3 regions of the Lysinibacillus sp. FSL K6-1151 genome follow, and region 3 is predicted to be linked to each of the others. Evidence: riboswitches for the same ligand, from Rfam matches in the RefSeq annotation. Region 3 holds a riboswitch; each other region holds the start of a gene.
What was found. Region 3 has a riboswitch for lysine ahead of MHI04_RS11135 (transporter substrate-binding domain-containing protein). Riboswitches for the same ligand answer to the same signal wherever they lie in the genome.

Region 1 (3,263 bases), 2.0 Mb from region 3:
TTGTCAGGAGCCAATCCCTGGGCGATGTAGATTTCGGGAATCCAAGCAGCAGTCGTATAAAATAATAAAGACTGTAATCCCATTGCACCTGTGACAGCCCAAGTAACAGGTGACTTCCATAAGGGTGTACTCGTCATTTTAGAGGTAGTGGCTGGCTCAGGTTTATTTGATTTCAATTGAGGTATCCAAATTAAAATCGTTACGACCACTAGTACAAGTGCAATGGACAGCGCTCCTTGCCAGCCAAATGATGAATTGGCTATAGGATAGCTAATACCTGCGCCAAGCCCAGCCGTTAAGTTCATCGACATAGTGAAAAATGCCATTAATAAACCAACATGGTATGGAAATTTTAATTTTAATAATCCTGGAATCAGCACATTTCCAAATGATATGGCTATGCCGATGAGTACAGTACCAAATACAAGTAACCCCGTTGTACCAAGGGAACGTAGAACAATCCCCAAGGCTAATAAAATAGTGGATAAAAATAGTGTTAGCTCAAGCCCTAGTTTGCGTGCTACAACGGGCGCAAATGGTGAGATGGTAGCAAAAGCGAGCAATGGAATCGTTGTTAGAAAGCCTGCAAGTACATTAGAAATACCAAGATCGTCACGGATAAATGATATAATAGGGCCAACAACAGTTAGTGGCATTCTTAATGTAGAGGCTATAAAGATAACTCCGAAGACTAAAAGTAAGGTTGTTCCCCTCCAGCTAATTTTTTTACTCGGAAAACTAGCGGAATGATCATTTGTAGTCAAAATAAATCCCCCTGTTCGTAACCGCTCTAATTGAACTACTATAACACTTTAACAAACTAATAAAAATAGTAGAAGATTCACAAAATACAGAACATTTATTGTTATATTGAAATGTCAAAGGTCTTATGCTAATATAATAAGCATCATAAATTTAATAATTATATGCCTCATGTTTGTATTGAGGTAGAGGTCGCGATATTTATAAGTATGCTAATGGAAATGACAAGCATTGATGAGATTAGCTGAAAGGGAATATTGCCGAAGTGTGAGGGGACTTGAAAACCTCATGCTGGGGCTGTCTCCGAAAGGAACAGAACTGTCACGTTTGCACAACGTGTTGAGCTATCATTTAGGAAAAACTGAGGATTAACTTAGCCATCACAGTGTATATGTGATGGCATTTTTTTGCCTCGTAAATAGGAAGGAAGCTATATCGTGAGTGAAATAAAAGTAAATCAGCTCGGACATAAAGCGCCAAAGCTGAAAAAAGAATTGAAAAGCCGTCATATCACAATGATTTCTTTAGGCGGTACAATTGGTACGGGACTATTTTTAGCCAGTGGTGGTGCCATTGCACAAGCTGGACCTGGTGGTGCATTGCTTGCCTACGCCCTAATCGGTATTATGGTGTACTTTTTAATGACAAGCTTAGGGGAAATGGCTGCCTATATGCCATCATCCGGTTCATTTAGTACGTATGCAACAAAATTTGTAGATCCAGCACTAGGCTTTGCATTAGGCTGGAACTATTGGTATAACTGGGCAATCACTATTGCAGCAGAAATTGCGGCAGTATCCTTAATTATGAAATATTGGTTCCCTGATAGTTCATCAGCCCTTTGGACAGTATTATTTATTGCTGTTGTACTGTCATTTAATTTACTTTCTGTAAAGAGCTATGGAGAAAGTGAATATTGGTTTGCGATGATTAAAGTAGTGACAGTCATTGTTTTTATTATTATCAGTTTATTAATGATTTTTGGTATTTTAGGTGGACAGGCACCTGTAGGCTTTACTAATTTCTTTATTAGTGATGGACCATTTCACGGTGGCTTCCTAGCTACATTTGGAATTTTCCTAGCAGCCGGATTTTCATTCCAAGGAACAGAGTTACTTGGGATTACAGCAGGTGAAACAGACGATCCAGGAAAAAATATTCCAAAGGCTGTTAAATCCGTATTCTGGCGTATTCTTTTGTTTTATATTTTAGCAATTGGTGCAATCGGAATGTTGATTCCATTTACAGATGAACGCTTATTATCAGAAGATATCGCAGTATCACCGTTTACATTAGTGTTTGACCGCTTAGGTATTGCCTTTGCAGCTTCGTTAATGAATGCCATTATTTTAACGGCTATGCTGTCAGCTGGAAATTCAGGGCTTTATGCATCATCACGTATGCTATGGCAATTAGCAGTGGATGGACATGCGCCTAAGTTCTTCACAAAGCTAAGTCGTCGAGGAATACCAATTTATGCATTGATGGCAACATTAGCTGTAGGTTGCTTAGCTTTTTTAGCGTCTTTCTTTGGTGATGGCGTTGTTTATATTTGGCTGTTAAACGCCTCTGGTATGTCTGGTTTTATTGCATGGCTCGGCATTGCCTTTAGTCATTATCGCTTCCGTCGTGCATTTGAGGCACAGGGCCTAGATCCAAAGCTATTACCTTATAGAGCAAAATTGTACCCGTTTGGACCACTATTTGCCTTTACTGTTTGTATGATTGTGGTCATTGGGCAAAATTACACGGCCTTTACGGGAGACCAAATTGATTGGTATGGGATATTAGTTTCTTATGTTGGAATCCCACTATTTTTACTGTTATGGTTTGGCTACAAAATCAAGCACAAAACAAAAATGCTTTCACTTCAAGAATGTGATTTAAAAGTGGAAGATTAAATAGTAGGGCTGTTCTGTAAACTAATGAATGATTGGTTTATGGGACAGCTTTTTATGTCTTAATCGTCGTTAAAAATATCAAAAAATAATATCATATATAGAGTAATATTAGTATTTACTAACTAGCCATTCGAAAGTCGATGTCTAATCAAATAAAAAACAGGTACCCATTCTTGAACTGCCCCGTAAAAGTTAGAAATCAAACTTTTACGGGGCAGTTCATCTCGAGTACCTGGCTTTTTATTATCCAAATATTGTTTCCCACAGTAAGTAAATATTTAATGTCACAACGATAACAACAACAAACCAACCTAAAAACGTTGTAATACGGTGATTGACTAAACTGCCCATGATGTTTCGTTTGCTTGTAAACATAACAAGAGGGACAAGAGCAAATGCAATACCGAAAGATAAAACGACCTGACTTAGAACGAGCGCATAGGTTGCATTCACGCCTGATGCAATAATGACTAGAGGCGGCACCATAGTAATCGCTCTACGTAAATAAAGTGGTATTTTTCTTTGAATGAATCCTTGCATGACTACATCACCTGCTAACGTCCCGACAGAGGAGCTAGCTAGCCCGGCAATAAGTAAACC
Region 2 (3,263 bases), 1.0 Mb from region 3:
GCAAGTTTTCTTTGTTCGCCAAGGAAAGCTGATTGAGCGTGATGTCTCGGTTTTCCCAATTTATCAAGATGCTGAGGAAGAGTTTTTAACATTTGTTGGCCGCTTTTATGAAAAACCAGAGCATATTAAGCCGAAAGAAATTTTTATTCCACAAGCAATTGATGCAGCCATCTTAACGGAGTTATTAGAGCTTAAAGTTCTTACACCAAAAAGAGGTCAAAAGAGGGAATTGGTTGAATTAGCAACTAAAAATGCTGAGATTGCTGTGGCAGCTAAATTCCAGCTAATTGAACGGCAGGAAGAACGGACAATTGGTGCTTGTGAGGCACTTGGTGAAGCAATAGGTATTTCAACGCCATTACGAATTGAGGCATTTGACAATAGTCATATGCATGGCACGGATGCTGTATCGGCTATGGTTGTCTTCATTGATGGAAAGCCTGCGAAAAAGGAATATCGTAAATACAAAACGCGTACGGCTGCAAAGCATGATGATTACGGTGCGATGCAAGAGGTTATACGTCGGCGATATTCGCGTGTCTTAAAGGAAGGCTTGCCATTGCCAGATTTGGTCTTAATTGATGGTGGCAAGGGGCAAATGGAAGTCGCCCGTGAAGTACTAGAAGATGAGCTTGGACTTGTTATACCGATTGCAGGTTTAGCAAAAGATGATAAGCATAATACGTCGCAGCTATTGTTTGGTGATCCACCAGAAGTAATTGCCTTAAAGCGTACTAGTGATGGCTTTTATTTATTACAACGAATTCAGGACGAAGTTCACCGCTTTGCTATTACCTTCTTGCGCCAACAGCATGAGAAGCATGCCATTCAATCGGTGTTAGACCATATTGAAGGTGTGGGGCCAAAACGCAAGCAGCAGTTGCTCAAACATTTTGGTTCAGTTAAGAAAATTCGAGAGGCGAGCGAGCTAGCTTTGCAGGAGGCAGGAATACCTGCTAATTTAGCGAGCCAAATTTATAGCTATTTTCAGCAAGAGTCATTGTCAAAGGAATAGACATGTGCTAAGGTTGTAAATAACATTGTTCGTCAATGTGATGAATAGCGAACTGGTGTGGCTAGCATGTTGACGCCAGCGTTAAACCAATTGAATACATTCACTTTATGGTGATGATAGAGGTGCAAGATTCAAGAGTAACACAATGGAGGATGAACAAGTCCAGAGATCGTGTGTGAAAGGGGAGCTTGCCGAAGTATAGCATTGTTGTTTCCTTTGTTGTACTGGTTTTACATTTAAGAAATGTAAGATTGTCGATTCTAAAAGTTTCGGAGAGCTATCACACATGCACAAGTTACGATCATTGTACATGTTATAGGCAGCTTTCACGTTATGTGGAGGCTGCCTTTTAGTTTTCTAGAAGCAGGTGAAATATATGACTGGAAAGGAGAACGCAAGAAATGGCTAAAATAGTGATGAAGTTTGGAGGGGCTGCACTAGCTTCTACTGAACAAATCCAAGAGGCAGCAAGGAAGGCGATTGCTGAAAAGGACAGAGGCTTCGATGTAGTCGTGGTCGTTGCAGCAATGGGACACACAATGAAAGATGTGCAAACGATGGTACATCAACTAACGGACGAAGTGCCCAAACGAGAATTAGCTGCAGTCGTGTCTACGGGCTCTCAATTATCCAGCGCTTTATTTGCCATCGCATTACAGGAAGCGGGCTATGAGGCAGTGTCCTTAACTGGATGGCAAGCAGGTATACATACAGATTATAAGTATCGTCATGCACGTATTGACTATATCGATGACAGTCGTATTGAAGAACATCTTGTACAGGGACAAATTGTAGTGATTGCTGGAGAACAGGGTATTGATGAGGAACAAAATATTACTACACTTGGCAAAGGCGGAGCTGAAACAACAGCTATAGCACTCGCGGTAGCATTGGAAGCAGAGCGAACTGATATGTACACAAATGTTGACGGTGTTTATACAGCAGATCCACGCTATGTCAGCAAAGCTCAAAAGCTGCAGGAAATCTCCTATGATGAAATGCTGGAGTTATCTAATTTAGGATCACATGTTATTCATCCTCGTGCAGTGGAGTTAGCAAAAAAATTTCAAATGCCCGTTATTATACGCTCTAGCTTAGTAGAGTCAGTAGGTACTTTATTGAAGGAGGAAGTGGAAATGGAGAAAAATTTAGTCGTCCGTGGTGTAGCCTTTGAGTCAGATATTATCCGTTTAACAGTGGGGTATGATGCGTATGCCGATGGTGCATTGGCAGATATGTTTACAATCCTTGCAGAAAACCGCATTAATGTAGATATTATTGTACAGGCAATCATTGATGGCTTAAAACCAACTGTGTCTTTTTCCATTTTAAAAGAAGAATTTGCGGAAACATTGCGTGTTCTAGAAGATAGTAAATTGTCACTTGGCTTTAGTTTTGCTGACTTTGAAATAGGGTTGGCGAAGGTTTCTATCATTGGCTCAGGTATGGCCTCTAATCCAGGTGTGGCTGCTCGCATGTTTGATCGATTACGTCGTGAAGATATTCCTATAAAAATGGTTAGTACGTCTGAAATAAAAGTGTCTGTTGTTGTACCACAGGATGATATGATTCGTGCAGCAAATGCCTTGCATGATGAATTCAATTTAGAGCAAGCACTTTATATATAATAATAGAAGAAACAGTATTTTATGTAATAGTCCGAAATTAAAGGAAGAAAAAAGAAGGATTGTCATCCCGTTGAATAGGGAGACAATCCTTTTCATCATTCAGTAGGGATGGTATTCATAATACGTTCCTTGACATCCCATTTGACTGTAAACATGACATAGTGCTGCTTTTCTCGCTTTTCATCATAGCATTCTGTAAGGTAGCCTTTAGCTAATTGAATTTGCTCTGCTATAAATCCTGCTTCCAGTCTAAAGCTTCGTTGTTTGATTTGCAATATTTCAGGGGCATTTGTCAATTGGAAAATGCGACCATCCTTTGATTCCTTCATGAGCTCTAGTGTACCCCAGCAGGCATCTGCGAAAAATGCGATAAGTTCGTCTTGACTTTTGCATGGGAACTTGCGAGCAAGCTCTTTACCTGCCCAATAAAGGACATCATTCTCATGTTTACCAAGGATAGAAGATAGAATATGATCGCGAATGAGCTCATAACCAAATGATGAAATTGTAGGAGATGGAGTGTTTAACATTGTTATCCTTCTTTCTTAGAATTTTCTTAAAATTCAACAGTAATAAAGTAATGATAGATTTTTCGAGAAAAAACAACGCATCATGTACTA
Region 3 (3,263 bases):
GTAGCAGCACCTACATCAGTAGCAACTTCAGGTGGCCCAGTAGTATTTACACCAGCAGCTAATTCTGACCGTGTAACAGTTGAAAAAATGAGCCGTCGTCGCCAAACAATTGCTAAACGTTTATTAGAAGTGAAACAATCAACAGCAATGTTAACAACATTTAACGAAATTGACATGACAAATATCATGGCACTTCGTAAACGTAAACAAGAAGAGTTTGTAAAAGCAAACGACATCAAACTTGGTTTCATGTCATTCTTCACAAAAGCTGTTGTTGCGGCACTAAAAAAATACCCATACGTAAACGCTCAAATCTCTGGCGATGAAATTCATTTAAATAACTTCTTTGATATCGGTATTGCTGTATCAACTGAAGAAGGTTTAGTTGTACCAGTTGTACGCGATGCAAACAGCAAAAACTTTGCAGAAATCGAAAAAGATATCGCTAACTTAGCGACAAAAGCTCGTGATAAAAAATTAGGCTTAAATGACATGGCTGGTGGATCATTCACAATTACAAATGGTGGTGTATTCGGTTCATTAATGTCAACTCCTATTATGAACGGTACGCAAGCTGGTATTTTAGGTATGCACTCAATTGTTAACCGTCCAGTTGCAGTAAATGGTGAAGTTCAAATCCGTCCAATGATGTATGTAGCACTTTCTTACGATCACCGTATCATCGATGGAAAAGATTCTGTAGGATTCTTAAAAACAGTTAAAGAATTAATCGAAAATCCTGAAGATTTACTATTAAATTCATAATGCGATTCAACCCTGCGAACAATGTTCAGCAGGGTTTTTTTATGCATGACGAAAGATTTTGACCGATTCTATGTTTGAAAGAGTACTAATGTTATATCGTTTAGAGGAGCAAAAAAGACATAAACATAACTTTTCTCACATAGAGCACATACTCCATAATAAAAATTTGTTTTAATTTTCAGAAATATAGATAGAAGCTTAACGATTTAAAATGAATAGAGAACGAACAATATCCTAATATTGCCATTAGTCAGAAAAATGTTAAAACTGTCTTGACGAGTGTACTAGTTTTATAGTAGTATCTAAATATCAATTAAATAAACAAACCTCACTAACGTTTACCAGTGAGGTAGAGGCGCGGTATTTATTAGTTCATTGTTGAGTTCAAGCAAGCGAAGACGCAATGAAGAAGGAAATATCGCCGAAGTATAAAAGGAGCTCGTACTTTTATGCTGGGTCTGCAGTGAATAAGTGCAGGACTGTCCTAGTAAATGGATTTCCAGATTTACTAGGTTGTGCTATCTCGGAAAATGGAAATTATAGTGAGGATTTGGGCAACTGTCATACAAGGTAAGACCTAAGTTCAATATACTTAGGTCTTTTTTATTACAGTTGTCTTATTTTTTTACAGAAAAGGGGAGTTTTTTATGAAAAGAAAATGGTTGTTAGTAATGATCTCTATCATGACAGCAATTGTGCTAGCTGCATGTGGCACTAGCGACAAAAAGGATGGCGGTTCAGGTGATGCTGGTGCTGATAAGGAAGCAAGTGGCGGTGAATTCCGAATCGGAATGGAGGCTGGCTATCCACCATTTAACTGGACACAGCAAGGTGATGCTAATGGTGCAGTGAAAATTGCTGATAATGCAGAGTATGCAGGCGGCTACGATGTCCAAATGGCAAAAAAAATTGCTGAAGGCTTAGGCAAAGAGCTAGTCATTGTCAAAATGGAATGGGACGGATTAGTACCAGCGCTACAATCTAACAAAATTGATGCGATTATCGCGGGTATGTCACCAACTGAAGAGCGTAAGAAAACGATTGATTTTACAGAAAACTACTATACTTCTGATTTCGTTATGGTTATTAAGAAAGGTAGCAAGTATGAAAATGCAAAATCGATTCAAGATTTCTCTGGTGCTAAAATTACTTCACAATTAAATACATCGAACTACAACGTTATTGATCAAATTAACGGTGTAGAAAAACAAACAGCAATGGAAAGCTTCCCCGCAATGCGTGTCGCTTTAGAGGCTGGCAAAATTGATGGCTATGTAGCAGAACGTCCAGAAGGTATTTCCGCTGCTGCTGCCAACGATAAGTTCACATATGTCGCATTTGAAGAAGGCTTTGATACGGATCTTTCCAATACTTCGATTGCTGTAGGCTTACGTAAAGACGATGCAAACCGTGAAAAAATCAACGAAATCCTAAAAGGTATTTCGGAAGACGATCGTCAAGCGATTATGGAAGAAGCGATTTCTCAACAACCAGCAGCACAATAATGACAAGGCACGGGCTAGTTGCTGGTCCGTGCATGATCATTTCATCATTATCAAAATGAGAACCTCTCTACATAATGATAATGTCCTAGCGTAACAAATCATAGAATAGTAGAAATAGCTAGGACACGAAGGAAATAAGCAAGCAACATGACATTGTTAGGAGGAACATCATGAGTCTTGAATGGATACTTTCAATTATTGAAAACAACTGGCAAATGTTTTTACGAGGTGCGTATTATACGTTACTGATTTCGATTATTAGTACAATTATTGGTGCATTCATCGGATTTTTCATTGGAATTATGCATACGATTCCAGTTCGTAAAAAAGGTTTAAAATTTTATAGCTTAAAGCTTATTAATTTTATCCTGACATGCTATGTTGAATTTTTCCGTGGTACACCAATGATTGTACAGGCTATGGTAGTCTACTACGGACTAGATATCGCATTTGGTATCGATATGCATTTTATTACAGCAGGTATTTTAGTCGTTTCCCTTAACACAGGGGCCTATATGGCAGAAATTGTTCGAGGTGGTATTGTCTCGATTGATAATGGTCAATACGAGGCAGCGTCGGCAATTGGTATGAATCACTTCCAAATCATGCTGCATGTTGTTTTACCACAAGTAGCACGCAATGTCTTGCCGGCGACAGGTAACCAATTAATTATGAATATTAAGGATACAGCCGTATTAAATGTCATTGGGGTAACGGAATTATTCTTCCAAACAAAATCAATTTCAGGTAACAACTTCCGTTATTTTGAATCATTCTTTGTCGCATGTATTCTTTATTTTATCATGACATTTACCGCATCTCGCATCCTTCTCTATGTTGAAAAACGTCTAGATGGACCTGATGCCTATCAAAAAGAACAAAAAGAAGCTGTATAGGGGGACGCACAAATGGCAGTGATTAAGATTGAACATTTAAGTAAATCATTTGGACGTAACCAAGTGTTAAAAGATGTAAATTTCCAAGTAGAAAAAG

Region 1: another riboswitch for lysine. It lies ahead of MHI04_RS01310 (amino acid permease); the one in region 3 lies ahead of MHI04_RS11135 (transporter substrate-binding domain-containing protein).
Region 2: another riboswitch for lysine. It lies ahead of MHI04_RS16065 (aspartate kinase); the one in region 3 lies ahead of MHI04_RS11135 (transporter substrate-binding domain-containing protein).

Annotation. Positions count from the first base shown of each region.
Region 1 covers NZ_CP152040.1:273,857-277,119, forward strand. The annotation lists gene MHI04_RS01305 (MFS transporter) at 1-764, opposite strand, end outside; lysine riboswitch at 941-1,117, shown strand; gene MHI04_RS01310 (amino acid permease) at 1,200-2,663, shown strand; gene MHI04_RS01315 (Nramp family divalent metal transporter) at 2,907-3,263, opposite strand, start outside.
Region 2 covers NZ_CP152040.1:3,336,790-3,340,052, reverse strand. The annotation lists gene uvrC (excinuclease ABC subunit UvrC) at 1-1,015, shown strand, start outside; lysine riboswitch at 1,125-1,303, shown strand; gene MHI04_RS16065 (aspartate kinase) at 1,417-2,643, shown strand; gene MHI04_RS16060 (YslB family protein) at 2,739-3,173, opposite strand.
Region 3 covers NZ_CP152040.1:2,287,688-2,290,950, forward strand. The annotation lists gene odhB (2-oxoglutarate dehydrogenase complex dihydrolipoyllysine-residue succinyltransferase) at 1-765, shown strand, start outside; lysine riboswitch at 1,108-1,294, shown strand; gene MHI04_RS11135 (transporter substrate-binding domain-containing protein) at 1,413-2,270, shown strand; gene MHI04_RS11140 (amino acid ABC transporter permease) at 2,441-3,166, shown strand; gene MHI04_RS11145 (amino acid ABC transporter ATP-binding protein) at 3,179-3,263, shown strand, end outside.